2 regions of the Streptomyces sp. NPDC058052 genome follow, and region 1 is predicted to be linked to the other one. Evidence: predicted binding sites of a transcription regulator. Region 1 holds the regulator's gene; the other holds the start of a gene.
The links. Region 1 encodes HrcA, which represses chaperone genes, less so after heat shock. Its sites were predicted from a motif close to TTNGCACTCNGNNNNNCNGAGTGCNAA; they were not measured.
Positions count from the first base shown of each region.

Region 2: the regulator HrcA is predicted to act here: its motif matches at 6,759-6,785, upstream of groL (chaperonin GroEL).

Region 1 covers NZ_JBHVRX010000010.1:221,773-235,976, forward strand. Annotated here, with positions in the region: gene ACFVU3_RS17020 (nitronate monooxygenase) at 1-802, opposite strand, end outside; gene dnaJ (molecular chaperone DnaJ) at 879-2,018, opposite strand; gene hrcA (heat-inducible transcriptional repressor HrcA) at 2,019-3,038, opposite strand; gene ACFVU3_RS17035 (MBL fold metallo-hydrolase) at 3,177-3,914, shown strand; gene ACFVU3_RS17040 (DUF3097 domain-containing protein) at 3,925-4,731, shown strand; gene hemW (radical SAM family heme chaperone HemW) at 4,829-6,070, opposite strand; gene ACFVU3_RS17050 (AMP-dependent synthetase/ligase) at 6,120-7,997, opposite strand; gene lepA (translation elongation factor 4) at 8,226-10,094, opposite strand; gene rpsT (30S ribosomal protein S20) at 10,303-10,569, shown strand; gene ACFVU3_RS17065 (hypothetical protein) at 10,907-11,245, shown strand; gene holA (DNA polymerase III subunit delta) at 11,303-12,292, opposite strand; gene ACFVU3_RS17075 (hypothetical protein) at 12,366-12,608, shown strand; gene ACFVU3_RS17080 (YceI family protein) at 12,672-13,565, opposite strand; gene ACFVU3_RS17085 (arylamine N-acetyltransferase) at 13,670-14,204, opposite strand, start outside.
Region 2 covers NZ_JBHVRX010000017.1:43,228-57,431, reverse strand. Annotated here, with positions in the region: gene tsaD (tRNA (adenosine(37)-N6)-threonylcarbamoyltransferase complex transferase subunit TsaD) at 1-22, shown strand, start outside; gene ACFVU3_RS23055 (hypothetical protein) at 19-273, shown strand; gene ACFVU3_RS23050 (polysaccharide deacetylase family protein) at 329-1,165, shown strand; gene ACFVU3_RS23045 (YciI family protein) at 1,262-1,627, shown strand; gene ACFVU3_RS23040 (RNA polymerase sigma factor) at 1,644-2,903, shown strand; gene ACFVU3_RS23035 (hypothetical protein) at 2,914-3,579, shown strand; gene ACFVU3_RS23030 (methyltransferase domain-containing protein) at 3,515-4,708, opposite strand; gene ACFVU3_RS23025 (polysaccharide deacetylase family protein) at 4,850-5,764, shown strand; gene ACFVU3_RS23020 (hypothetical protein) at 5,761-5,925, shown strand; gene groES (co-chaperone GroES) at 6,381-6,689, shown strand; gene groL (chaperonin GroEL) at 6,795-8,423, shown strand; gene ACFVU3_RS23005 (ester cyclase) at 8,514-9,212, opposite strand; gene ACFVU3_RS23000 (hydroxyacid dehydrogenase) at 9,256-10,275, opposite strand; gene ACFVU3_RS22995 (carbohydrate ABC transporter permease) at 10,293-11,135, opposite strand; gene ACFVU3_RS22990 (carbohydrate ABC transporter permease) at 11,132-12,022, opposite strand; gene ACFVU3_RS22985 (ABC transporter substrate-binding protein) at 12,027-13,343, opposite strand; gene ACFVU3_RS22980 (substrate-binding domain-containing protein) at 13,452-14,204, opposite strand, start outside.

The DNA of each region.
Region 1 (14,204 bases):
GGGCGGTGCGGGTGAAGAGCGGGTCGGTCAGGGCCCGCTTGTGCAGCGGGTCGGCGCCGGACTCGGGACAGACGAGGAAGGCGGTGCCGAGCTGCGCGGCGGCCGCCCCGGCGGCGAGCACCGCCGCGATCTGCGCGCCGCGCATCAGGCCCCCGGCGGCGACCAGCGGCAGCGCCGTGGCCTCCCGGACCTGGGTGAGCAGGGCGAGCAGACCGGTGCCGGGCTGCTCCTCGGCCGGGTCGTCGCGGTAGGTGCCCTGGTGGCCGCCGGCCTCGACGCCCTGGACGCACAGCGCGGCGGCGCCGGCCGCCTGGGCCGCGCGGGCCTCCTCGGCGGAGGTGACCGTGACGATCGTGTACGTGCCGGCGCGGGCGAACGCCTCAAGGGTCTCGGGCTTCGGGCAGCCGAAGGTGAAGGAGACGACGGGGACCGGGTCCTCCAGGAGGATCGCCAGCTTGGACTCGTACCCGTCGTCGCGGCAGTCGTCGGTCTCGCCGAGCGGGGTCGCGTACCAGCCGGCCTCGCCGGCGAGCTGGTGGCGGTAGACCTCGATGGCCGCGGGGTCGACCGAGGGGCCGGTCTGGGGCATGAAGACGTTGACGCCGAAGGGGTGTCCGGTCAGTCCACGGACCTGCTTGATCTCCTGGTAGAGGCTGCCGGCCGTCTTGTACCCGGCGGCGAGGAAGCCGAGCGCGCCCGCCTCACCGACGGCTCCGACGAGCGCGGGACGGGAAGCGCCACCCGCCATGGGGGCCTGCACGATCGGGTACCGGAAGAGATCGTTCAGTGCGGTGGTGGACATATGGGCATCGTGTCATGCCCCTCCCCGGAGACGGGAAAGGGGCGGCACTCAGAGTGCCGCCCCTCTCACGCACCGGTCACGTACGCCCGTTGAACGCGTCCTTCAGCCGCGAGAACAGACCCTGCTGACCGGGCTGGAACTGGCCCGTGGGCCGCTCCTCGCCGCGCAGCTTGGCCAGTTCGCGCAGGAGGCGCTCCTGCTCGGGGTCGAGCTTGGTCGGGGTCTGCACCTCGACGTGGACGATCAGGTCGCCGCGGCCGTTGCCCCGCAGGTGCGTGATGCCCCGGCCGTGCAGCGGAACCGACTGGCCCGACTGCGTGCCCGGGCGGATGTCGATCTCCTCCAGGCCGTCGAGCGTCTGGAGCTGCACCTTCGTGCCGAGCGCGGCCGCCGTCATCGGCAGGGTGACCGTGCAGTGCAGGTCGTCGCCGCGCCGCTGGAAGACCTCGTGCGGGGTCTCCTGGATCTCGACGTACAGGTCGCCGGCGGGGCCGCCGCCAGGGCCGACCTCGCCCTCGCCCGCGAGCTGGATCCGGGTGCCGTTGTCGACACCGGCCGGGATCTTCACCGTCAGCGTGCGGCGCGACCGGACCCGGCCGTCGCCCGCGCACTCGGGGCACGGGGTCGGGACGACCGTGCCGAAGCCCTGGCACTGCGGGCAGGGCCGGGAGGTCATGACCTGGCCGAGGAACGACCGGGTGACCTGCGAGACCTCGCCGCGGCCGCGGCACATGTCACAGGTCTGCGCGGAGGTGCCGGGGGCGGCACCCTCACCCGAACAGGTGGTGCAGACGACGGCCGTGTCGACCTGGATGTCCTTGGTGGTGCCGAAGGCCGCCTCGTTGAGGTCGATCTCCAGGCGGATCATGGCGTCCTGGCCGCGGCGGGTCCGCGAGCGCGGGCCGCGCTGCGAGGCCGTGCCGAAGAAGGCGTCCATGATGTCGGAGAAGTTGCCGAAGCCACCGGCCCCGAACCCGCCCGCGCCCCCGCCGCCGGAGGCGGAGAGGGGGTCGCCGCCGAGGTCGTAGACCTGCTTCTTCTGCGGGTCCGACAGGACCTCGTAGGCGGCGTTGATCTCCTTGAACCGCTCCTGCGTCTTCGGGTCCGGATTGACGTCCGGGTGAAGCTCGCGGGCGAGGCGGCGGAAAGCCTTCTTGATCTCGTCCTGGGACGCGTCGCGGCGTACGCCGAGTGTGGCGTAGTAGTCCGTGGCCACTTACGACTCCGCCAGGATCTGTCCGACGTAACGTGCCACTGCGCGTACCGCTCCCATCGTTCCGGGGTAGTCCATGCGGGTCGGTCCGACCACGCCGAGTTTGGCGACTGCCTCGCCGCCCGAACCGTAGCCGACCGAGACGACGGACGTGGAGTTCAGTCCCTCGTAGGCGTTCTCGTGCCCGATGCGTACGGTCATGCCCGATTCCTTGACCTCGCCGAGCAGCTTGAGGAGCACGACCTGCTCCTCGAGCGCCTCCAGGACGGGCCTGATCGTCAGGGGGAAGTCGTGTCCGAAGCGGGTGAGATTGGCGGTGCCGCCGATCATCAGCCGCTCCTCGTGCTCCTCCACGAGCGTCTCCAGGAGGGTCGCCAGCACGGTCGAGACCGTGGCGCGGTCCTCGGGTTCCTCGAAGGACTCGGGGAGGTCCTGCACCAGCTGCGGCACGTCGGCGAAGCGACGGCCGCCGACCCGGCTGAGGAGCCGGGCCCGCAGATCGGCGAGGGAGGTCTCGCCGAAGGGCGCGGGGCAGTCGATCACCCGCTGCTCGACCCGCCCGGTGTCCGTGATCAGCACGAGCATCAGCCGGGCCGGGGCCAGCGACAGCAGCTCGACGTGCCGGATGGAGGAGCGGGTCAGCGACGGGTACTGGACGACGGCGACCTGCCGGGTCAGCTGCGCGAGCAGCCGCACCGTGCGGCCCACGACGTCGTCGAGGTCCACGGCGCCGTCGAGGAAGTTGTGGATGGCGCGCCGCTCGGGGGTCGAGAGCGGCTTGACGCCGGCCAGCCGGTCCACGAAGAGCCGGTAGCCCTTGTCCGTGGGGATCCGGCCCGCGCTGGTGTGGGGCTGGGCGATGTACCCCTCCTCCTCCAGCACCGCCATGTCGTTGCGCACGGTGGCGGGCGACACGCCGAGCTTGTGACGCTCGGTGAGCGCCTTGGAACCGACCGGTTCCTCCGTCCCGACATAGTCCTGGACGATGGCGCGCAGCACCTCGAGTCTGCGTTCGCTCAGCACGCGCACACCTCCCGCTCCAGCCGTTCCGGTTGCTCCGCTTTTGGCACTCACCCTGTCCGAGTGCCAGGAATCCCCCGGCCAGTGTACGGCCGGGCCCGTCGCTCCTGGCAAGGAGGCGGACCCGCTAGCGTCGGCCCCATGCACATCGACGAGGCGGTCTGGGCGGCTCAGGGGTGGGAACGGCTCGCGGACGGGGTCGGCCGCAGACGGCTCCCCGGCTGGGACGCGACGACCGGACTGGTCGTGGGAGAACGGGCGGTGCTGCTGTACGACACCGGCTCCTCGCTCGCCGAGGGCGCCGCGATCCGGGCCCAGGCGGAGGCGATCACCGGCGGCCGGCGCGTGACGCACATCGCACTCGGCCACCCCCACTTCGACCACGTCCTCGGCACCGCCGCCTTCGCCGGCGCGGAGGTCTTCGGCGCGGTCGGCACCGACGACCTCCTCGCCTCCGACCGGACCCGCGCGGAGCTGTACACGGACGCGGTACGCCACGGGGCCGACGAGCGGGCCGCGGCCGCGGCGACGGAGGCGCTGGTGGCCCCGCGCTCCACCGTCACCGGCGAGTGGACGCTCGACCTCGGCGGCCGGCAGGTCCTCCTCGCCAACGTGGGTCCCGGCCACACCGGCCACGACCTGGTCCTCCTGGTCCCGGGCGAGCGCGAGACCGTCTTCTGCGGCGACCTGGTCGAGGAGTCCGGCGAACCGCAGGCGGGCCCCGACGCGATCGGCGGCCGCTGGCCCGACGCCCTCGACCGCCTCCTCGCCCTCGGCGGCGAGGACGCCCAGTACGTCCCGGGCCACGGCGCGGTCGTCGACGCGGCCTTCGTCCGACGCCAGCGCGATGAACTGGCACGCCGCTTCCAGGTGTCGTAGCGTCCCCGGAATGCGCAGCTACGACCCGGACCTGACGCCCTCCTGGAAGAAGCAGGCCCCCGCCCCCGAGGTCCCGGCCGAACCGGACCTGGTGGTGGAGGAGGTCTCGACCGGTTTCTGCGGGGCCGTGATCCGCTGCGAGGCGGGCACGGTGACGCTGGAGGACCGCTTCGGCAAGCACCGGGTCTTCCCGCTGGACCCGCGCGGCTTCCTCCTGGAGGGCCGCGTGGTGACCCTGGTGCGCCCCGTGTCCGGCGGACCGGCCCGCCCGGCCCGTACGGCCTCGGGCTCGATCGCCGTCCCCGGCGCGCGCGCCCGGGTGGCGCGGGCGAGCCGCATCTACGTGGAGGGCCGCCACGACGCCGAGCTGGTCGAGCGGGTCTGGGGCGACGACCTGCGCGTCGAGGGCGTGGTGGTGGAGTACCTGGAGGGCGTCGACCACCTCCCGGAGATCGTCGCCGAGTTCGCCCCGGGCCCGGACGCCCGCCTCGGCGTCCTCGTCGACCACCTGGTCCCCGGCTCCAAGGAGTCCCGCATCGCCGCCGGGATCACCTCGCCCGACGTCCTGGTGGTCGGCCACCCGTACATCGACGTCTGGCAGGCGGTGAAGCCGTCCGTCCTCGGCATCCGGGCCTGGCCGGAGGTCCCCCGCGGCCAGGACTGGAAGACGGGCACCTGCCGGGCCCTGGGCTGGCCCTCCGACAACACGGGCGCGGTCTGGCAGGCGATCCTGAAGCGGGTCACGTCCTACAAGGACCTGGAGCCGGCCCTGCTGGGCGCGGTGGAGCGCCTGATCGACCACGTGACGGTGGCGTAGTCGCCCCGGCCGCACTCCTGCCGCGCCTCTGCCGCGGGGCACGGGCGGGCGCGACGGGAGGGCGCACGGGCCGCGCCGCCGCCCGGACCCGCCTCCGTCAGTCCACCAGGTCCCGCACCACCGCGTCGGCGAGCAACCGCCCCCGCAGCGTCAGCACGGCCCGCCCGGCGGCGTACGGCTCCGCGTCGAGCAGCCCGTCGGCCAGCGCCCTGCGCGAGGCGTCGAGCCCCGCGGGCTTCAGCAGCCCCAGCTCGACTCCCTCGCGCAGCCGCAGCTCCAGCAGGATCCGCTCGACCCGGCGGTCCTCGCCGGACAGCAGCTCACGGCCGGCGCCCGGCGACCTCCCGGCCCCGAGCGCGGCGGCGTACGCGCCGGGGTGCTTGACGTTCCACCAGCGCACCCCGCCCACGTGCGAGTGGGCGCCGGGTCCGGCGCCCCACCAGTCGGCGCCGCGCCAGTACAGCTCGTTGTGGAGGCAGCGCCCGGCGTCGGAGGTGGCCCAGTTGGACACCTCGTACCAGGAGAACCCGGCCTTCTCGAACGCCTCGTCGGCGATCAGGTACCGGTCCGCGTGCACGTCGTCGTCGGTCATCGGCACCTCCCCGCGCCGGATCCGCCGCGCGAGCTGCGTCCCCTCCTCGACGATCAGCGCGTAGGCGCTGACGTGGTCGGGTCCGGCCCCGATGGCCGCGTCCAGGGAGGCCCGCCAGTCGTCGTCGGACTCGCCGGGGGTGCCGTAGATCAGGTCCAGGTTCACGTGGTCGAACCCGGCGGCCCGCGCCTCCGCGACGCACGCCTCCGGCCGGCCGGGCGTATGGGTCCGGTCGAGGATCTTCAGCACGTGCGGCCGGGCGCTCTGCATGCCGAAGGAGATCCGGTTGAAGCCGCCGGCCCGCAGCTCCTCCAGATACGCCGGGTCCACGGACTCCGGGTTCGCCTCGGTCGTGACCTCGGCGTCCTCGGCGAGCCCGAACTCGTCCCGGATCGCCCCCAGCATCCGGACGAGGTCGCCGGCGGCCAGCAGCGTCGGCGTACCGCCGCCGACGAAGACGGTCCGCACCGGCCGCGGGTCGTCGCCGAGCACCTTCCGGGCCAGCCGGACCTCCTCGACGACCTGCCCCGCGTAGTTGTCCCGCGAGGCGAGCACGCCGCCGGCACCGCGCAGCTCGCTCGCGGTGTACGTGTTGAAGTCGCAGTAGCCGCACCGCGTGGCGCAGTACGGCACGTGCAGATAGAAACCGAGCGGCCGCTCCCCGGCCCCTTCCAGGGCGCGCGCGGGCAGCGCCCCGTCCTCGGGCATGGGCTCACCATCGGGCAGTACGGAAGGCATGGGGTCCATTGTCCCGCACCGCCCGCGGTGGGCGTCCGCCGCCGGGGGCGCCGGCGGATCAGACCTCGCGCGACCCGGCGTACATGTCGTCGATGAGCTCCTTGTAGGTGCGCTCGACGACCGGGCGCTTCAGCTTGAGCGAGGGCGTGAGCTCGCCGTGTTCGATGTCGAGGTCGCGCGGGAGCAGCCGGAACTTCTTGATCGTCTGCCAGCGCTGGAGGCCCTCATTGAGGCGGTCCACGTAGCCCTGGACCATCGTCTCGGTCTGCGGGGCGGCGACGACCTCGGCGTAGGTCTTGCCGGCGAGGCCGTGCTCGGCGGCCCAGCCGAGGAGGGCGGGCTCGTCGAGGGCGATGAGCGCGGTGCAGTAGTTCCGGTCGGCGCCGTGGACGAGGATGTTGGAGACGAACGGGCAGACGGCCTTGAAGTGGCCCTCGACCTCGGCCGGGGCGATGTACTTGCCGCCGGACGTCTTGATCAGGTCCTTCTTGCGGTCCGTGATCTTCAGGTAGCCGTCGGCGGAGAGCTCGCCGATGTCGCCGGTGTGGAACCAGCCGTCGGCCTCCAGGACCTCGGCGGTCTTCTCGGGGAGGCCGTGGTAGCCCTCCATGATGCCGGGGCCGCGGAGCAGGATCTCGCCGTCGTCGGCGATGCGGACCTCGGTGCCGGGGAGCGGCTTGCCGACGGTGCCGGTGCGGTACGCCTCGCCGGGGTTCACGAAGGAGGCGGCGGAGGACTCGGTGAGGCCGTACCCCTCCAGGACGTGGATGCCGGCGCCGGCGAAGAAGTAGCCGATCTCGGGGGCGAGGGCGGCGGAGCCGGAGACGCAGGCGCGCAGCCGGCCGCCGAACGCCTCGCGGATCTTGGCGTAGACGAGGGCGTCGGCGACCTTGTGCTTGGCGGTGAGGCCGAAGGGCGCGGAGGCGGTGCCGGTGCGGCGGAAGTTGTCCTGGGTGGCCTTGGCGTACTCGCGGGCGACGCCGGCGGCCCACTGGAAGATCTTGTACTTGGCGCCGCCGCCGGCGCGGGCCTTGGCGGCGACCCCGTTGTAGACCTTCTCGAAGATGCGGGGGACGGCGGCCATGTAGGTCGGCTGGACCACCGGCAGGTTCTCGATGATCTTGTCGACGCGGCCGTCGACGGCGGTGACGTGGCCGACCTCGATCTGACCGGAGGTGAGGACCTTGCCGAAGACGTGGGCGAGCGGCAGCCACAGGTACTGGACGTCGTCCCGGGTGACGAGGCCGGTGGCGGCGATCGCCTTGGCCATGTACGACCAGTTGTCGTGCGGCAGGCGGACGCCCTTGGGGCGGCCGGTGGTGCCCGAGGTGTAGATGAGGGTGGCGAGCTGCTCGGCGGTGATCGCGGAGACCCGCTCCTTGACCGCCTCGGGGTGCTTCTCCAGGTAGGCGGCGCCGCGCGCCTCCAGCTCGGCGAGGGTGAGGACCCACTCCTCGGAGGTGTCCGCCCCCTCGGCGTCGACGACGATCACGTGGTGGAGGCCGGGCAGGTCGGCGCGGCGCTCGACCGCCTTGGCGAGCTGGGCGGCGTCCTCGGCGATGAGCACCTTCGACTCGGAGTCCGCGAGGATGAAGGCGGACTCGTCGGCGTTGGTCTGCGGGTAGACCGTGGTGGTGGCGGCGCCGGCGCACATCACGCCGAGGTCGGCGAGGATCCACTCGACCCGGGTGGCGGAGGCGAGGGCGACCCGCTCCTCGGGCTGGACGCCGAGGTCGATCAGACCGGCGGCGATGGCGAAGACGCGCTGTGCGGCCTCGCCCCAGCTGAGCGACTTCCAGTCGTCCGGTCCCGCGCCGGAGGCGGCGGGCACCGGATGGCGGTACGCCTCCGCGTCGGGGGTGCGCTCGACCCGTTCGAGGAAGAGCGCCGCGACGGAGGGCGGCCGGTTGTCGATCTGGGTCTGGTTGTCGCTCACGTCGTCCTCCGGGCGGCGGCAGTGCCTCTTGGCGGTGCGGTGGTCGGTGCAACTACGACTCGGTGCGAGTGGGGGCGGCGCGCACGGCTGCGCACACGTAACTAACTCGCGAGTAACCTTCGGGGGGCTTCAGATTAGAGCGCCGTCGCCCGGTACGTAAGGGCCTGTGGATAACGAACGGGTCCGTGCGCCGGTGGCACACGGACCCGTACATGTCGGCCGAGCTGACTACTTCTTGGCCTTGCCGCCGGATTCGTCGCTCGACAGGACGGCGATGAACGCCTCCTGCGGGACCTCCACGGAGCCGACCATCTTCATCCGCTTCTTGCCTTCCTTCTGCTTCTCCAGCAGCTTCCGCTTACGGGAGATGTCACCGCCGTAGCACTTGGCGAGGACGTCCTTCCGGATGGCGCGGATGGTCTCGCGGGCGATGACCCGGGAGCCGATGGCCGCCTGGATCGGCACCTCGAACGCCTGCCGCGGGATGAGCTCGCGCAGCTTGGCGACGAGCCGCACGCCGTACGCGTAGGCGGCGTCCTTGTGGGTGACGGCGGAGAACGCGTCGACCTTGTCGCCGTGCAGCAGGATGTCGACCTTGACCAGGCTGGACGCCTGCTCGCCGGTGGGCTCGTAGTCGAGGGAGGCGTAGCCGCGCGTCTTGGACTTCAGCTGGTCGAAGAAGTCGAAGACGATCTCGGCGAGGGGCAGGGTGTAGCGGATCTCGACCCGGTCCTCGGAGAGGTAGTCCATGCCGATCAGCGTGCCGCGACGGGTCTGGCAGAGCTCCATGATCGCGCCGATGAACTCGCTCGGGGCGAGGATCGTGGCGCGCACGACGGGCTCGTACACGTCGTCGATCTTGCCCTCGGGGAACTCGCTCGGGTTGGTGACCGTGTGCTCGCTGCCGTCCTCCATGACCACGCGGTAGACCACGTTGGGGGCGGTGGCGATCAGGTCGAGGCCGAACTCGCGCTCCAGCCGCTCGCGGATCACGTCGAGGTGGAGCAGACCCAGGAAGCCGACGCGGAAGCCGAAGCCGAGGGCGGCGGAGGTCTCCGGCTCGTAGACCAGCGCGGCGTCGTTGAGCTGGAGCTTGTCGAGGGCCTCGCGGAGGTCCGGGTACTCCGAGCCGTCCAGCGGGTAGAGGCCCGAGAAGACCATCGGCTTCGGGTCCTTGTACCCGCCGAGGGCCTCGGTGGCGCCCTTGTTCAGGGAGGTGATCGTGTCACCGACCTTGGACTGGCGGACGTCCTTCACACCGGTGATGAGGTAGCCCACCTCGCCGACGCCGAGACCGTCGGACGGCGTCATCTCCGGGGAGGAGACACCGATCTCCAGGAGCTCGTGGGTGGCGCCGGTCGACATCATCTTGATGCGCTCGCGCTTGTTGAGCTGCCCGTCGACGACACGGACGTACGTCACGACGCCCCGGTACGAGTCGTACACGGAGTCGAAGATCATCGCGCGGGCGGGGGCGTCGGCGACGCCCACCGGGGCCGGGACGTCCCGGACCACGCGGTCCAGCAGCGCCTCGACGCCCATGCCGGTCTTCGCGGAGACCTTGAGGACGTCCTCCGGCTGGCAGCCGATGAGGTTTGCCAGCTCCTCGGAGAACTTCTCCGGCTGGGCGGCCGGCAGGTCGATCTTGTTGAGGACCGGGACGATGGTGAGGTCGTTCTCCATCGCCAGGTAGAGGTTGGCGAGGGTCTGCGCCTCGATGCCCTGGGCCGCGTCGACCAGCAGGATCGTGCCCTCGCAGGCGGCCAGCGACCGCGAGACCTCGTACGTGAAGTCGACGTGCCCGGGGGTGTCGATCATGTTGAGGATGTGCGTACGTCCCTGCTCCGGCCCCTCGGTGGGGGCCCAGGGCAGCCGGACCGCCTGGGACTTGATCGTGATGCCGCGCTCACGCTCGATGTCCATCCGGTCGAGGTACTGGGCGCGCATCTGCCGCTGGTCGACCACACCGGTCAGCTGGAGCATCCGGTCGGCGAGCGTGGACTTGCCGTGGTCGATGTGCGCGATGATGCAGAAGTTGCGGATCAGAGCCGGGTCGGTACGGCTCGGCTCGGGCACGTTGGTAGGAGTCGCGGGCACGCAGGGTTCTCGTCTCGGGGCGGTGTTCGGAACGGATACGTAGCCCCCATCGTCCCATGCCCACGGCCGGGCGTCCGGTTCGGGCGTTCCCGGGCCTCGTTTGGGTGGCCGGGAGGGCGCCTGATACCGTGGACAGCTGTGTCTCGTATGCCCTCTCAGCTGCGTGGCACATACCTGAAGAAACATCGAACCTGTAAAGGCTCTTTCAGTGGCGAACATCAAGTCCCAGATCAAGCGGAACAAGACCAACGAGAAGGCGCGCCTGCGCAACAAGGCCGTCAAGTCGTCGCTCAAGACCGCGATCCGCAAGGCCCGCGAGGCTGTCGCCGCCGGCGACCTCGAGAAGGCCACCGTGGCCTCCCGTGCCGCCGCGCGTCAGCTCGACAAGGCTGTCTCGAAGGGTGTCATCCACAAGAACGCCGCCGCCAACAAGAAGTCGGCGCTGGCGATCAAGGTTTCCTCCCTCCAGGGCTGAGTCCGGATCTTCTGATCTCAGGCTGTACCCCGGCCGCACGGGACCCAGCGGACCCTCTCTACCGCTCCCGCCCGGCCACCCGGTCCGTACGCGAGACGCGTTCGCCACGCGTGTACGGGACCACAGAGCAGAACGACGAAGGCCCCGGCCGTTCCTTCCCCAGGACCGCCCGGGGCCTTCGCCATGCCCGCGTCCGGACAGACGGGACCTGCGCCCTGCCCGACGCCGGGTGTGCGGGGCCTGAGCCGTGCCCGCCGCCGGGCGTCCGGGGGCTTTCCACCGATGCGGGCGTCCGGGGCCTCGGTCCACGCCCGGCGCCGGGCCTAGGCTCACCGGCATGGCCGCATTCCTGCCGCTGCTCGTGATCGGTGCCTCGATCGCCGGGGTCCTGGCGCTGCTGACCCGTCTGGCGGTGGTGGCGCGTCGCCGCGGCGGCGCCGGCGCGGCCGTGGCGGCGGCGATGGCCGCCCACGACGAGGCGTTCCGCGTCACCGCCCACGAGTCCTACGTGGAGATCCAGGCCCAGGCGACCCGCAAGGCGCCGCTCCTCTCCCCCGACGGCCCCTGGCACTCCCCGTACCCGGCCGGCCCCCGCACCGGCCGCACGGCCGCGCCGCGCACCCGCCGTCGCGGCTCCGGGCTCCGCTTCCCGCGGCACCTGCGCCGCCGGCGCTGACGAGGACGGACCGCCCGGGCCGAAGCGAACGCCCCGCCGCACCGGCGGGGCGCGTCGTCAGGTGCGCCGCATCCTGGCCGCCCGCGCCACCGCGACGACCGCCTTCTCCAGGGCGTACTCGGGATCGTCCCCTCCGCCCTTCACCCCCGCGTCGGCCTCCGCGACGGCCCTCAGGGCCATGGCGACGCCGTCCGGGGTCCAGCCCCGCATCTGCTGCCGGACCCGGTCGATCTTCCACGGCGGCATGCCCAGCTCGCGCGCGAGGTCGGCGGGCCGCCCGCCGCGGGCGGACGAGAGCTTGCCGATGGCCCGGACACCCTGGGCGAGGGCGCTGGTGATGAGGACGGGCGCGACGCCGGTGGACAGCGACCAGCGCAGCGCCTCCAGCGCCTCCGCCGCCCGTCCCTCCACGGCACGGTCGGCCACGTTGAAGGACGACGCCTCGGCCCGGCCCGTGTAGTACCGGCCGACGACCGCCTCGTCGATGGTCCCGTCGACGTCCGCCGTCAGCTGGGTGACGGCGGAGGCCAGCTCCCGCAGGTCGCTGCCGATGGAGTCGACGAGCGCCTGGCACGCCTCGGGCGTGGCGGACCGCCCGAGCGTCCGGAACTCCTGCCGGACGAAGGTCAGCCGCTCCGCGGGCTTCGTGGTCCTGGGGCAGGCCACCTCCCGCGCTCCCGCCTTGCGCGCCGCGTCGAGCAGTCCCTTGCCCTTGGCGCCGCCGGCGTGGAGGAGGACGAGCGTGATGTCCTCGACGGGCGCGTCGAGGTATCCCTTGACGTCCTTGACGCTCTCCGCCGAGAGGTCCTGCGCGTTGCGCACGATCAGCACCTTGCGCTCGGCGAAGAGCGAGGGACTGGTGAGCTCGGCGAGGGACCCGGGCTGGATCTGTTCGGGGGCGAGGTCCCGCACGTCCGTGTCGGCGTCGGCGGCGCGGGCGGCCGCCACCACCTCCCGGACGGCACGGTCGAGGAGCAGGTCCTCCTGGCCCACGGCGAGCGTGACGGGGCCGAGGAGGTCGTCGCTGGAAGTCTTTCTGGTGGCCATCGCGATCCAGCATCCCACGGCCCACCGACAGGGGACCCCGGCGAGGCTCCGGCGGCCGGGCGAGAATGGCCGGGTGAGTGAACGACACGTACTGGTGCTCCCCGACCGCGACGCCGCCGAGGAGGTGGCCGAGGAGCTGTCCGGCCGCTTCGGGGTGGCCGAGGAGCCGCAGCTGGTCCGCGACGCGCTGGCCGGCGAGGACGACGCCGAGGACGCCCAGTGGCTGGTGGTGGTCGAGGACCCGGAGGGCCGGCTCGACCCGTCGGCGCTGGACTCCTTCGCCGCCGAGTACGAGGGCTGGCTGGAGGCCCCCTGACCGCCCCCTGACCTGGCTCGCGCCTCCGGGCCGCCGCGGGCCCGGCAGGATCCGAGAGGCGGCCTAGCCGGCGGCCTTCGGCACGATCTGGATGTCCAGGTCGATGGAGATGCTGGAGCCGACGGCCGCGATGCCCCGCGCGAGCAGGGTCTGCCAGGTGAGCGTGAAGTCCTCGCGGTGGAGTTCGGTGGTGGCGCGGCAGGCGCAGCGGGTCTCGCCCTCCAGACCGCTGCCGAGGCCGAGGTACTGGGTGTCCAGCGTGACCGTGCGGCTCACCCCGTGGAGGCTGAGCGCGCCGGTGACGTTCCAGCGGGTGCCGCCGCGGTGGGCGAAGCGCTCGCTGAAGAACTCGATGGTCGGGTGGACGCCGATGTCGAGGAAGTCGCCGGACCGCAGGTGGTCGTCGCGCATCTGGACGCCGGTGTCGATGGAGGCGGCGTCGATGACGACGTGCATCGCGGACTGCTCCACGCGGTCGGCGATCCGTACCGCGCCGGCGAAGCTGTTGAACCGTCCGTGGATCCGGGCCAGTCCGATGTGCCGGGCGGTGAAGCCGATCTGGGAGTGGGCGGGGTCGATCTCCCAGTCGCCCGGCTCGGGCAGCGGCGGCTGCGGCGCGACCTGGAGCTGGACGTCCCCGAGGTCGGCGTGGGCGCCCTGGTCCACCACGGCGGTGGCGTGGTGCGGGGTGTACCCGTCGGAGGTGACGGCGATCCGGTACTCGCCGGCCGGGACCGTGGCGAGGAGGGTGCCGTACGGATCGGTCTCCCCTCCCAGCACCTTGCGTCCGGCCGCGTCGGTGAGCGCGAACTCCGCCTGCCGCAGCGGCTCGTGCACGGGGTCGAGGACCCGGCAGCTCAACACCCCGGCCGAGGCCGGCACGGTCACCCCGGCGAGGGCACCGCCCCGGCCGGCGGCGACGCCGCTCCCGCGCTTCCCGAAGAGACCACCGAACATCCTCCACGCACCCCCGTGCGACTCGTTCACTATGCAACGAGTCCACATTCGATCATCCATGGGATGTTCGAGGCAAACGCGCCCTTATTACCGGCGAGTCCGAATTATGGATTCCGCTTCTCCGCCCCCGGTACGACCGGCAGCTCGTCGAGCACGATGCCGAAATGCTCCCGGTACGCCTCGCGCAGCTCCTCGTCCGTGCCCAGCTCCCGCTCCGCGCGCTCGCCGGCCGCGGTCCGGTACAGCTTCCGGCCGCCGATGCTGACCCGGCCGTCCTCGGTGAGCAGGGAGCAGATCACACCGCGGGTGAAGTGCGACTCCGGCGAGGTCCGGTGGTACCAGGCGCCGGCCGTGAAGTCCGCCAGCACCCGCGGCCGCGGCTCCAGCCGGTACTGCGGCTTGCCGTCCCGCACCACGTCGAGGTCCCCGTCCGCCCCCGGGACCTCGACGATCACGAAGACTCCCGAGGGGTCGGCCTGCTCCCCCCGCTCGTCGAAGGCGAGCGGATGGTGGCTGTGGTCCCCGAAGCCCACGTCCGCCAGCAGGCGGCCTCCGTCCTCGGTCTCCACCAGCAGGGCCATGTGGTCGTACGGGATCCCCACCCGTCCGTCCGGGCCGTGCACCCGCGCCTGGAGCAGC
Region 2 (14,204 bases), on a different contig from region 1:
CAAGGAGAACCTGTACTCGTGAGGGTCACGCTCATGTGGGAGGCCCGGGCCGTGCAGGGCCGGGGCGCCGAGCTCCTGGAGTGGGCGCGGGCCCGGGTCCTGGCGCGTGAGCCGCTGCGCCGGGAGGTCTTCCGGGCCCCGCAGGACCGGGTCCTCGTCCTCACCTGGTGGGAGGCGGACGCCTTCGACGCCGAGCTCCCCGAGCTGCCGGAGCCGGACGCGGAGCTGATCACCCGTCCGGTCCACCGGTGGCGCTTCGAATCGGTCGAATAGGCAAAACGTTCGACGATAGGGCAACCTTTCGGGCTGACCGGGCATCCCACAGCCCGTGAAGAAACAGATCGCGGTGTGGGCGGCGCTGACCGCCGTGACGCTCCTGATGACGGGCTGCACGGCCCCGGCCCCGGCGGCCGTCCCCGTCCCGGCGGCGCCCTCCCCGGAGGCCGCCGCCCCGGAGCCGGCCCGGGCCCCCGAGGCCGCGCGGGCCGCCGCGTACCGGAAGTGGGGCCTGAAGCCCCTCGCGGCGCCGCCCGCCCCGCCCGCCGTCAAGCCGGTGGTGCGGGCGCCCGGCGGCCCGGTCCCGGTGATCAGCGACATCCCCACCGAGGACAAGGTCGTCTTCCTCACCATCGACGACGGGGCCGAGAAGGACCCCGGGTTCGTGCGGATGATGGACGAGCTGGACGTCCCCTTCACGATGTTCCTCACCGACTCGGTGATCAGCGGGAACTACGGCTACTTCGACCCGCTCGTCGCCCAGGGCCACGGCGTCGCCAACCACACCCTCACCCACCCGAACCTGCGCACCCTCGCGCCGGAGGCCCAGCGCCGGGAGATATGCGGCCAGCAGGAGAAGCTGCGGAAACGGTACGGCTCCGCCCCGCGCCTCTTCCGACCGCCGTTCGGCAACTGGAACGAGGCGACCCGCGCCGCCGCCGGCACCTGCGGGGTGGACGCGATCGTGCTCTGGCGCGAGTCCATGCAGATCAAGAACATGCAGTACCAGCGCGGCGACCGGAAGCTCCACCCCGGCGACATCGTCCTCGCCCACTTCCGCGGCCCCGCCGAGCTCAAGGGCCGCACGATGACCGAGATGACCGCCACCCTGCTGCGGAAGATCCAGGAACAGGGCTTCACGGTGGCCCGCCTGGAGGACTACGTCTAGAAATTCTCCGGGCGCGGTGTCGATGCGGGCCCGGCCCGTTCGACGTATGTGTGGAAGGCGGGGAACGGCCCCGCCACCGCACCCCCAGGAGTCACCATGCCCCGCTTCCTCTCCCTCGTCCGCATCGAGGAGAACACCATCGACATGGAGAGCGCCGACCCCGGCTTCGAGGCACGGATGGGCGCGCTCTTCGAGGAGATCACCAAGGCCGGCGTCATGGTCGACACCGCCGGCCTCCGGCCGACCGCCGAGTCCACCCGCATCACCTGGTCGGACGGGAAGCTGTCCTTCACCGACGGCCCCTTCACCGAGACCAAGGAGGTCGTCGGCGGCTACGCGATGCTCCAGTGCAAGGACATGGCCGAGGCCGTCGAGTGGGGCAAGCGGTTCCTCGCCGTCCACCCGCCGCAGTGGACGGTCGGCCTGGAGGTCCGCGAGGTCGAGGAGATGCCGGAGGGCTGACCCGCCCTGTGCTGTCATGGGGGGCGTGACGGTGCGGAGCACGCTGGAGACGGTCTTCCGGATGGAGTCGGCGCGGATCATCGCCACGGTGACGCGGATCGTCCGGGACGTCGGCATCGCCGAGGAGATCGCCCAGGACGCGCTCGTCGCCGCCCTGGAGCAGTGGCCGCGGTCGGGCGTCCCGGACAGCCCGGGAGCCTGGCTGACGGCCACCGCCAAGCACCGCGCCGTCGATCTCGTGCGGCGCCGCGAGACGTACGCGCGCAAGCTCGCCGAGGTCGGCCGGGGGCTCCCGGAGGAGACGTACGACCCCGAGCCCTCCGGCCCCGGCGACATCGACGACGACGTGCTCCGGCTCGTCTTCACCACCTGCCACCCGGTGCTCTCCGCCGAGGCCCGGGCGGCGCTCACGCTGCGGCTCGTCGGCGGGCTCGGGACGGACGAGATCGCCCGCGCCTTCCTCGTCCCGGAGGCGACCGTCGCCGCCCGGATCACCCGCGCCAAGCGGTCCCTCGCCCGGGCCGGCGTCGAGTTCGAGGTGCCGTACGGGGCCGAGCGGGCGGCCCGGCTCGGCTCGGTCCTGGAGGTCGTCTACCTGATCTTCAACGAGGGGTACGCGGCCACCGCCGGCGACGACCTGCTGCGGCCCGGGCTCTGCGAGGACGCGCTCCGGCTGGCCCGCGGCCTCGCCGCCCTCATGCCCGGCGAGAGCGAGGTGCACGGTCTCGCCGCCCTCCTCGAACTCCAGGCGTCCCGCGTCCCCGCCCGCACCGGCCCCGACGGGCGGCCGGTGCTCCTCGCCGAGCAGGACCGGCGGCGCTGGAACCGGCTCCTCGTCCGGCGCGGCTACGACGCCCTCGCCCGCGCCGGCGACGGACGCGGCTACGGCCCGTACGCCCTCCAGGCCGCCATCGCCGCCTGCCACGCCCGGGCCGGCTCGTACGGGGAGACGGACTGGGCGGTGATCGCCGGGCTGTACGGGCGGCTCATGGAGCTGGCCCCGTCACCGGTGGTCGAGCTGAACCGGGCGGTGGCCGTCTCGATGGCCGAGGGGCCCGCCGCGGCGCTCCCGCTCGTCGACGCCCTCGCCGCCGAACCCGCCCTGGCCCGCTACCACCTGCTGCCGAGCGTCCGCGGCGACCTGCTCGCCCGGCTGGGCCGCGCGGACGAGGCACGCGCCGAGTTCGCGCGGGCGGCGGAGCTGACGCGGAACGAGCGGGAGCGGGCGCTGCTGCGGGCGCGGGCGGGTGAACTCCCGTCCGGGGAGGGGCCGTAGGCTGCTCGGCATGTCCCCGCGCACGCCCCTGCCCCCGCCGCCCCCGCCCGCCGAGCTCCGGAGCTGGCCCGACCGGCACGCGCGGCTCGCGGACCGGGCGCTCGCGCTCGACGTGCTGGGGAACCGGCTGCTCGGCGGCGGGCGGCTCGCCCTCTTCGGCTGCGCGGTGCTGCTGCTCCAGGTGGGCTGGGGCATGGTGGGCATGCTGCTGATCGACGCCGGCGAGGCGATCCTCGACCCCATCACCTTCCTGATCGGTCTGACCGCCGCGCTCCTCGGCCTCGGCGTGATGGCGCCGGGGGTCTGGCTCGTGGTGCGCGGGGTGCGGCAGGACCGCGTGATGCGCGCGCGGCTCCTCGCCTGGGCCGTGCTGGACCGGGACGCGGCGGCCGACGCGCGGCTGCGCCGACCCGTCCTGAGCGCCTGCTGGATGCTGCTCTCCGCCGTCCTGTGCGGCCTCGGGCTGTGGCTCGGCTTCGCCGTGCCGGCCGGGGCGACGCTGCGGGACGGGGGCCACTACTTCGTCGCGTACGGCATGGGCGCCGCGCTCATCTTCTGGATCAACGGCCTGATCGGGCTGTTCAAGTCCGTCGGGCACTACCGGATGGCGATCAGGACCGTCCCGCTGCGGCCGGGTGCCCGATCAGCATCGTCGGGGCCCCCGCGACACGTGTGAGCAGGACCGTCGCCGAGTGCGGGCCCTTCGGCCGCACCTTCCGGCGGATCTCCTCGGGCTCGACGGCCGAGCCGCGCTTCTTCACGGTCAGCGTGCCCACCTCGCGCTCCCGGAGCAGGGCCTTCAGCTTCTTGAGGTTGAAGGGCAGCACGTCGGTGATCTCGTAGGCGGAGGCGTACGGGGTGGGGGTCAGGGTGTCGGCGGTGACGTAGGCGATCGTCGGGTCGATCAGGCCGCCGCCCAGCTCCTCGGCGGCCTCGGCGACCAGATGGGCGCGGATGACGGCGCCGTCCGGCTCGTAGAGGTAGCGGCCGACCGGGCGGACCGCCGGGTCGGGCAGACCGCGGCCGGTGAGGGTGGCGCCGGACGGCAGCAGGGTGGCGCGGCGGGCGCCCGGCTCCGTGCCGAACCAGAGGACCGCCTCCTTCACGTCGCCGCCGTCCGAGATCCACTCGGCCTCGGCCTCCGCGGGGACGGTCTCGTGGGGGATGCCGGGGGCGATCTTCAGCGCCGCGCGCGGGGCCTTGCGGGCGGCCTCCATGGCCCAGGAGAGCGGCGGGGAGTACGCCTCGGGGTCGAAGATCCGGCCCCGGCCGCCGCGCCGCGCCGGGTCGACGAAGACGGCGTCGTACGGGCTGGTGTCGATCTCGGTGACGTCGGCGCAGCGGACCTCGATCAGCTCCGCGAGGCCGAGCGCGGCGGCGTTGGCGCGGGCGACCTCGGCGGTGAGCGGGTCGCGGTCGACGGCGAGGACGGAGATGCCGGCGCGGGCGAGCGCGAGCGCGTCGCCGCCGATCCCGGAGCAGAGGTCGGCGACTCCGGTGACGCCGAGGGCCTTGAGCCGGGCGGCGCGGTAGGTGCCGACGGTCGCGCGGGTGGACTGCTCGACGCCGTTCGGCGTGAAGTACATGCGGTACGCGTCCTCGGCGCCGAACTTCGCCACCGCCCGCTGCCGCAGCCGGGCCTGCCCGAGCGCCGCCGAGACCAGCGCGGCGGGGTGGTCGCGGCGCAGCCGGGAGGCGACCGCCAGTTCCTGGGCGGGGTCGTAGTCGCGCAGGGCGGCGAGGAGCGTCTGGCCCTCGGGGGAGAGCAGGGCGTGGAAGGCGGCGAGGTCGGTCACCCGTCCCATTGTGCTGCCTCGGGCCGGCGGGGCCGGGCTGTGGGCCGGGCGGGGGACGGTGCGGCGGGTACGGCGGTGTCGTGGCCGGACGGGGCGGTCGCGCTGACAGGATGCGGCGCCATACCGGTCGTACGACAAAAGGAAGAAATGATGGCAAAGGGTCAGCCGCGTCGTGCCCTGGGTGCCGCGCTCCTCGTCGCCGCGCTCACCTCCACCGCCGCCTGCGCGGGCGGCTCCGAACCCGGGTCCTCCGGCCCGCCCGCCCCCGCCGCCGGCCAGCAGGCCCCGGCGAAGACCGCCGCCCAGCTCGCCCGCGAGAAGAAGGCCGCGCTGGCCGAGCGGCGGGCCGTCCGGGCCGCCGCCGCGAAGAAGTGGGGCCTCAAGCTGACCCCCCTCGAAGCGCCCGCCCCGCCGCGGACCAAGCCGAGGATCACCACCCGGAAGGGCTTCGAGACCGACGGCGAGGGCCTCCCGCCCGTCTTCACCACGGTCCCCACCAAGGAGAAGGTCGTCTTCCTGACGATCGACGACGGCGCCGAGAAGGACCCCGAGCTCATCCGGATGATGAGCGACCTGAAGATCCCGTACAGCGCCTTCCTCAGCGACTACGTGGTCAGCGACGACTACCCCTACTTCGCGCGGATGCAGAAGTCGCAGCCGGGCGGGGTCGCGCTCCACAACCACACGCTGAACCACAAGTACCTGCCCGGACTCTCCTACGCGCGCCAGAAGCGGGAGATCTGCGGGATGCAGGACGTCATCGAGAAGAAGTACGGCAAGCGCCCCGAGCTCTTCCGGCCCCCGTACGGCAACTACAACGAGGACACCCTGCGCGCCGCGAAGTCCTGCGGCGTCAAGGCCGTCCCGCTCTGGGCCTCCGAGGCGTTCCCCGACCACATGGAGTGGCGCGAGTGGGACCGCGACCTGCACCCCGGCGACATCGTCCTCACCCACTTCCGCGGCGAGGAGGACTGGAAGGGCAGCATGCCCGACATGATCCGCCGGGTGATGAACGTGATCACGTCCAAGGGCTACGCGGTCGGCAAGCTGGAGGACTACGTATGAGGCTCCGCCCGCTCGTGGTCGCGGCCCTGCTGCTGGGCCTCACCGGCTGCGCCTCCGCCGTCGACCCCCTCGAACGCCTCGGCCGCAAGGCGGTCGAGCGCGTCGGCGACCGGGAGGCGGGCGACACCGGGCGGGTCCGGGCGGAGGGCGCCGGGAGCTGAGCCCCCGGACCCGGCCGCACCCGGCCCGCGGCCACGGCGGCGGCGACGGCGGACAGCCCGGCCGGGCCGGCCCCGCCACGCGCCGGCCGTGGCTCCGCAGCGCCCGGCCGGCCGCCGCCGCGATCACGGTGAGGGCGGGATCGGCGGACGGGTGGACCCGGGGCCGGGGAGGCTCCTGCCCGCACCTTCGTACGGAACACCGGCCTCCGCCCGCACGTTCCCCCGATCGAGGCCGGATCGCGGCGCGGCCGGGCCCTCCCGGGACCGCCACGAGGTGAGGAATTGGCACTCCGCTTGACCGAGTGCTAATCGCGGTCATAGTCTCGGCTCTGGCACTCCCCACTGGAGAGTGCCAACACAGCGACGGGCAGGTCCGGCACCCGCGACGACGGATCCACCTGGTCGCCACCTCAGACAGTTAACCCCGCGAGATCTCCGAAGGGGGAGGTCGGATCGTGACGACCGTCAGCTCCAAGGTTGCCATCAAGCCGCTCGAGGACCGCATCGTGGTCCAGCCGCTCGACGCCGAGCAGACCACGGCCTCGGGCCTGGTCATTCCGGACACCGCGAAGGAGAAGCCCCAGGAGGGCGCCGTCCTCGCCGTGGGCCCGGGCCGCTTCGAGAACGGCGAGCGCCTGCCGCTCGACGTCAAGGTCGGCGACGTCGTGCTCTACAGCAAGTACGGCGGCACCGAGGTGAAGTACAACGGCGACGAGTACCTCGTCCTCTCGGCCCGCGACGTGCTCGCGGTCATCGAGAAGTAAGACGACGTACCTGCATTGAACCGCGCCCCTGACCCCTTGATCTCTTGGGCGTCCGGGGCGCGGTTTGTTTTCCCACACGATTTCCGAGAGGGCTGAATCGCTCCCATGGCGAAGATCCTGAAGTTCGACGAGGACGCCCGTCGCGCCCTTGAGCGCGGCGTCAACAAGCTGGCCGACACGGTGAAGGTGACGATCGGCCCCAAGGGCCGCAACGTCGTCATCGACAAGAAGTTCGGCGCCCCCACCATCACCAACGACGGTGTCACGATCGCCCGCGAGGTCGAGATCGAGGACCCGTACGAGAACCTCGGCGCCCAGCTCGTCAAGGAGGTGGCGACCAAGACCAACGACATCGCGGGTGACGGCACCACCACCGCCACCGTGCTCGCCCAGGCGCTCGTCCGCGAGGGTCTGCGCAACGTCGCCGCCGGCGCCTCCCCGGCCGCCCTGAAGAAGGGCATCGACGCCGCGGTCAAGGCCGTCTCCGACGAGCTGCTCGCCACCGCGCGCCCGATCGACGACAAGTCCGACATCGCCGCCGTCGCCGCGCTCTCCGCGCAGGACCAGCAGGTCGGCGAGCTCATCGCCGAGGCGATGGACAAGGTCGGCAAGGACGGTGTCATCACCGTCGAGGAGTCCAACACCTTCGGCCTGGAGCTGGAGTTCACCGAGGGCATGGCCTTCGACAAGGGCTACCTCTCCCCGTACATGGTCTCCGACCAGGAGCGTATGGAGGCCGTCCTCGACGACCCGTACATCCTGATCAACCAGGGCAAGATCTCCTCCATCCAGGACCTGCTGCCCCTCCTGGAGAAGGTCATCCAGTCCGGTGGCTCCAAGCCGCTGCTGATCATCGCCGAGGACGTCGAGGGCGAGGCGCTCTCCACCCTCGTCGTCAACAAGATCCGCGGCACCTTCAACGCCGTCGCCGTCAAGGCGCCCGGCTTCGGTGACCGCCGCAAGGCGATGCTCCAGGACATGGCCACCCTCACCGGTGCCACCGTCATCGCCGAGGAGGTCGGCCTCAAGCTCGACCAGGCCGGTCTGGACGTGCTGGGCACCGCCCGCCGCGTGACCGTCTCCAAGGACGACACCACCATCGTCGACGGTGGCGGCAAGTCCGAGGACGTCGTGGGCCGCGTCGCGCAGATCAAGGCCGAGATCGACGCCACGGACTCCGACTGGGACCGCGAGAAGCTCCAGGAGCGCCTCGCGAAGCTGGCCGGCGGCGTGTGCGTGATCAAGGTCGGCGCCGCCACCGAGGTGGAGCTGAAGGAGAAGAAGCACCGTCTCGAGGACGCCATCTCCGCGACCCGCGCCGCGGTCGAGGAGGGCATCGTCTCCGGCGGTGGCTCCGCGCTCGTCCACGCCGTGAAGGTGCTGGAGGACAACCTCGGCAAGACCGGCGACGAGGCCACCGGTGTCTCCGTCGTCCGCCGCGCCGCGGTCGAGCCGCTGCGCTGGATCGCCGAGAACGCCGGCCTGGAGGGCTACGTCATCACCTCCAAGGTCTCCGAGCTCGACAAGGGCCAGGGCTTCAACGCCGCCACCGGCGAGTACGGCGACCTGGTCAAGGCCGGCGTCATCGACCCGGTCAAGGTCACCCGCTCCGCCCTGGAGAACGCCGCCTCCATCGCCTCCCTGCTCCTCACCACCGAGACCCTCGTGGTGGAGAAGAAGGAGGAGGAGCCGGCGGACCACGGTCACGGCCACGGTCACGGTCACTCCCACTGACCCCTGACGCCCCGCGCGTCACGAGGCCCGGTGCTCCCGTCGCGGGAGCACCGGGCCTCGCCCGTTCCCCGGGCCCTGCCGGAGCCTTCCTCAGCCCTCCACCGCGCCGAGCTGTCCCATCAGCCCGAGCAGGTCGTACTGCCACCAGCCCTCGACGATCTTCCCGTCGTCGCGGAAGCGGTGGATGGTGGTCCCGGTCATGGTGACCTCCATCCCCGTCGGCTGGAGGCCCATGAAGTCCCCGACGTGGGTCCCCTTCCAGGTCCACCGGGTGCACACGCGGTCGCCGTCGGCGATCTGGTCCTCGACCGTGAACGCGAAGTCGAAGCCCGCGCGCCACTGCTCCACCTCGCGCCGGACCGCGTCCATCCCGAGGGTGTCCACCGGGTTGGTCGGATCGTGGTCGTGGTACCCCTCGGCCAGCAGGCTGTCGAGCAGCGCCAGGTCCGATCCGTTCGCGAACCGCTCGAACATCTGCCGCGCGTTCGCCTTGTACAGCGCCTCGTCCCGGACCACGTCCAGGTCGGTGAAGGTCGGCATCTCGTCACAGAGGGCGACCATCTCCCGGAAGATCCGGTCGGTCTCCGGCAGCTGCGAGTTGCGCATCGCCACGTCGTACGAGGGGAACTCGACGATCTCCACGACGTGCGAGGCGTCGGACCGGTCGGTCCCGACGATGCTGTGGGTGGCGGTCCGTTTCCCCCGGGTCTGCTCGACCCACCGGTCCATGAGCCGGTTGAGCTCCTCGACCCGGCTCGTCCTGCAATCGATGATCTGCACGAAGGTCATGGCCGCCTCCGACCGGGCGAAGCCGCGGATGGACCCCTCCAGTCTAGGCCGAGTGCGTCAGGTCGGCGGCCCTGACCTCCTCGGCGAAGGGTTCGCCCCGGGTGTAGCGGGCGACCTCGTCCAGTGCCTGGTCGGTCATGCGGTGGAGCTCGTTGCCCAGGGAGCCGGCGATGTGGGGCGTGAGCAGGACGTTGGGGAGGGTGTAGAGGGGGGAGTCAGGGGGAGGGAGTTCGGGGTCGGTCACGTCGAGGACGGCGTGGAGGCGGCCGGTGGTCAGGTGGGGGAGGAGGGCGTCCTCGTCGACGAGGGAGCCCCGGGAGGTGTTGATCAGGGTGGCGCCGTCGGGCAGGGCGGCGAGCTGGCGGGCCCCGATCATGCGGTACGTGGACGGGAGTTGGGGCGCGTGCACGGAGACGACCGAGCTGCGGGAGCAGAGTTCGTCCAGGCCGGCGAGGACCGCGCCCGGCGGCGGGACCGTCAGGTACGGGTCGTACAGCAGCACCTCGACGTCGAAGGGGCGGAGGAGTTCGACGACCCGGCGGCCGATGCGGGAGGCGCCGACGATGCCGACCGTGCGGCGGTAGTTGCCCCAGGTGGCGGACTCGGCCAGCCAGGCGTGGCCGGCGCGGAGTTCGGCGTACCGCTGGGCGGAGCGCAGCACCCGCTTCCCGGCGAAGAGGATCGCGGCGAGGGTGTACTCGGCGACCGGCAGCGCGTTGGCGGCGGCCGCGCTGGTGACCTTCAGGCCGCGCTCCCAGCAGGCGTCGGTGATGTGGTGCTTGACCGAACCGGCCGCGTGCACGACGGCCTTGAGGCGCGGTGCGCGGGCCAGCACCTCCGGGGTGAGCGGGGTGGCGCCCCAGCAGGTGAGGAGCAGTTCGGCCTCGGCGAGGGCGGCGGCGGTGCGCGGGTCCGGGGCGGTCAGGTCGTGGGCGACCAGATGCGGATCGGTGCGGGTGAGGGCCGCGAGGCGGCCGCGGTGGACGTCGGTGAGGAGCCGGCCGGCGACGCCGGGGCCCATCGCGAGCAGGAGGGACGGGCGGGTGTCGGTGGTGGGACGCATGGGGGGACCTGGGCTCCTCACTTGACGCTGCCGGCGGTCAGACCGGCCTTCCAGTGCCGCTGGAGCGAGACGAAGGCGAGGACGAGGGGGACGACGGCGAGCAGCGAGCCGGTGACGACGAGCGGGTAGTAGTCGGGTTCGGCGTGGGCGTTGCTGTTCCACGCGTAGAGGCCGAGGCTCAGCGGGAAGAGCTTCTGGTCCGAGAGCATCACCAGGGGGAGGAAGAAGTTGTTCCAGACGGCGGTGAACTGGAAGAGGAAGACGGTCACGAAGCCCGGCATGACCGTGCGCAGACCGATCGACCAGAAGACGCGCATCTCGCCGGCGCCGTCGATCCGGGCCGCCTCCAGCGCCTCCTCGGGGACGTAGGCGGCGCACAGCACCCGGGACAGGTAGACCCCGAAGGGGTTGACGAGGACCGGGAGGAGGACGGCGGCGTAGGTGTTGACGATGCCGATCTCGCTGGCGAGCAGGTACATCGGCAGGGCGAGCGCGGTGGTGGGGACGAGGACGCCGAGGAGGACGAGGCCGAAGAGCTTCTCCTTGCCGCGGAAGTCGTAGACGTGGAAGGCGTATCCGGCGGCGACGCTGATCAGCGCGCAGGCGGCGGCGCCGACCCCGGCGTACAGCAGGCTGTTGAGGTACCAGCGGAAGTAGACGCCGTCGTTGTACTCGGCGAGCCGGGCGAGGTTGCCGCCGAGGTCGAAGCCGTCGAAGGAGAAGGCGTTCCCGGCGAGGAGTCCGCCGGCGTCCTTGGTGGCGGCGGTGACCAGCCAGACGAGCGGGAAGAGCATGTAGCAGGTGGCGAGGAGGAGGACGCCGTTGACGGCGGTCTTCGAGAGCCAGCGGGAGGTGGTCACGCGGCCTTCTCCTTCCGGTCCCTGGTGAGGCGGGTGACGGCGAAGGAGAGGAGCGCGGCCGTCAGCGCCAGCAGGATCGAGGCGGCCGCGGCCAGGCCGTAGTCGTTGCGGTCGAAGGCGGCGGAGTACGCGTACATGTTCGGCGTCCAGGTGGAGGTGACGGCGGAGCCCGTGCCCCTGCTGAGGATCAGCGGTTCGGTGAAGAGCTGGAGGGAGCCGATGACGGTGAAGAGGCCGACCATCGCCAGGGAGCCGCGGAGCAGCGGGATCTTCACGGAGAAGGCGGTGCGCCAGGCGCCGGCCCCGTCGACGGTGGCGGCTTCGAGGACGGAGCGGTCGATGGCCTGGAGGGCGGCGTAGAAGATGATCAGGTTGTAGCCGAGCCACTCCCACAGGGCGATGTTGACGACGGACGGCAGGGCGCCCTCGGGGGAGAAGAAGTCGAAGCCGATCCCGCCGGCCTCCATCGCCTGGACGACCGGGCTGAGCTGGGGCGTGTAGAGGTAGACCCAGATCAGGGCGGCGATGATGCCGGGCACGGCGTGCGGCAGGAAGAGCGCGAGCTGGAAGAAGCGGCGGGCGCGGGCGAGGGCGGTGTCGAGGAGCAGGGCGAGGCCGAGGGCGCCGCCGAGCAGCAGCGGCAGGTAGAGCAGGCAGTAGCCGAGCAGGACGCCGAAGCCGTCGCGGAAGGCCCGGTCACCCAGTGCCGCGGCGTAGTTGCCGAGTCCGGTGAAGACGGTCTCGGAGCCGCCGAAGCCCAGTCCGGACTGCTTCTCGGTGAACAGGCTCAGCCAGACCGCGTATCCGATCGGCACCACCAGCACCGCGGTGAAGAGCAGGAAGAACGGGGTCAGCAGGAGTGCCGCGGCACGGGTGCGGGCCTTCACGTGCTCAGCCCTCGACCTTCAGACCGCGCTTGGTGAGCTCGGCGACGGTGGCGTCGTGGCCGGCCTTCACCGCGTCGGCGAGGGTCGGTCCGCCCGCGGCGACGGCGCCGAAGCGGTCCTTGATGGCGGTGTTGGTGGTGCCGGTGGTGGGGCCCCAGGACCACTGGGAGGAGATGGAGGCGCCGGCGGTCTCGAAGAGGGCGTAGATGTCCTGGCCGCCGTAGAAGCTCGCGTCGAACGCCTTCTTGGCGGCGGGGCGCAGGGCGGTGGCGGCGGGGAAGGCGCTGGAGGTGCCGGAGGTGATGCGGGCCTTGACGCCCTCCTCGGTGGTGGCCATCCAGGTCGCGAACTCGACGGCCGCCGCCTTCTTCGCGCTGTTCTTCGGCACGGCGAAGGTGGAGCCGCCGAGCATGCCGGAGGCGGGCTCGCCGTCCCAGGTGGGCATGGGGGCGACGGCCCACTTGCCGGTCTGCTCGGGGAGGGTGCCCTTGAGGACGCCCGCGCCCCAGGAGGCGCCGAGGTAGCCGAGGGTGGTGCCGTTCTTGAGGGAGCCGGTCCACTCGGGGCTGAAGGAGGCGTTCTTGTGGACGAGGCCGTCGTCGAGGAGGCCCTGCCAGTAGCCGGTGACCTTGGTGGTGGCCGGGTCGGTGGTGTCGATCTTCCAGGTGTCGTTCTCGGCCTTGAACCACTGGGCGCCGGCCTGCCAGGCCATGGCCTCGAAGGTGGTGGGGTCGTCGGGGAAGAAGGTGGCGATACGGGCCTCGGCGTCGGCCTTCTTCACCTGCTCGGCGGCCTTCCGGAAGGCGTCCCAGGTGGCGGGGACCTCGATCCTGTGCTTCTCGAAGAGGTCCTTGCGGTAGTAGAACGCCTGCGGGGCGGCGTCGAAGGGGACGGCCCAGTTCTTGCCGCCGAGGGTGGTGAGTTCGACGGCCTGGGGGAGGAGTCCGGCCCGGGCGGACTCGGGGAAGACGTCGCCGATCTCCTGGAGGGCGCCGGAGGAGACGAACTCGGGGAGCGAGGGGTACTCGATGGAGACGAGGTCGGGGGCGTTGCCGGCCTTCACGGCGTTGGAGATCTTGGCGTAGCCGCCGGCGTTGCCGGAGGGGATCTCCTCGAAGGTCACCTTGATGTCGGTGTGGGAGGCGTTGAAGGCGTCGACGACGTCCTTGGAGCCCTTGGCCCATCCCCAGAAGGTGATGGTCACGGGCTTCCCGCCGGCGGAATCGGCGTCGTCACCGCCCCCGCCGCAGGCCGTGAGCACGGCGAGGGCGGTGGCGGTGCCGGCTATGACGCGGGACGTTCTGCTCCAGGTGAGGCTCACGGCACGGCTCCTGATCGGCGGCGTGGACGGGGTTGGCCGTGATCCTGGGACCGTTCGTGAACGAAGTCAAGAGCGAAAGATTGAATGATCGAAAAAAGATCAGATCGATCAGCGGAGGGAGACCGGCGGGACGGCCCCGCAGGACGCCCGCACCCGCAGCCGCGGCAGCAGGCTCACGTGCCGGCCCGCCGCGTCCTCGTCCGCGCCCCCGGTCAGCCGCTCCACCAGCAGTTCCGTGGCGTGCCTGCCCACCTGCCGCTTCGGCGGGGCGACCGCCGTCAGCGGGATGTCGGCCAGCGCGGCGACCTCGTCGTCGTACGCGATGAGGGCGAGGTCCCGCGGGACCCGCACCCCGAGCGGGGCGAGCCGCTGCATGATCTCGATCGCGTCCACGTCGTTGTGGACGAGCGCCGCGCTCGCCGACCCCGAACGGACCGCCTCGTACAGCGCCCGCACCGCCCGCTCGAACCCCTCCGGATCCGCCTCGGCCGGCACCGAGTCGATCACCGGCCGCGGCTCCTCCAGGCCCAGCACCGCCAGCGCCTCCGTGTACCCGGCCCGCACCGCGAGCGCCGTCGGCGAGTCCCTCCGGGCCACCAGGAGCGGGGTCGCGTGACCGAGGCCGAGCAGGTGGCGCAGGGCGAGCAGCACCCCGTGGGCGTGGTCCGAGGAGACCCGGTCGAGCCCGTCGAGCGCGCTGCCCGGCTCGGCCCGCCGCTCCAGGAGCACGACCGGCACCGGCAGGCCGGCCGGCCAGTCCCCGTAGGCGAGCCGGTCCTCGGGGCCGCGCCAGCCCGGCGCCACGAGCACCCCCTCGGCGCCGGCCGCGAGCAGCCCCTCGGTGCGCGCCCGGTCCTCCTC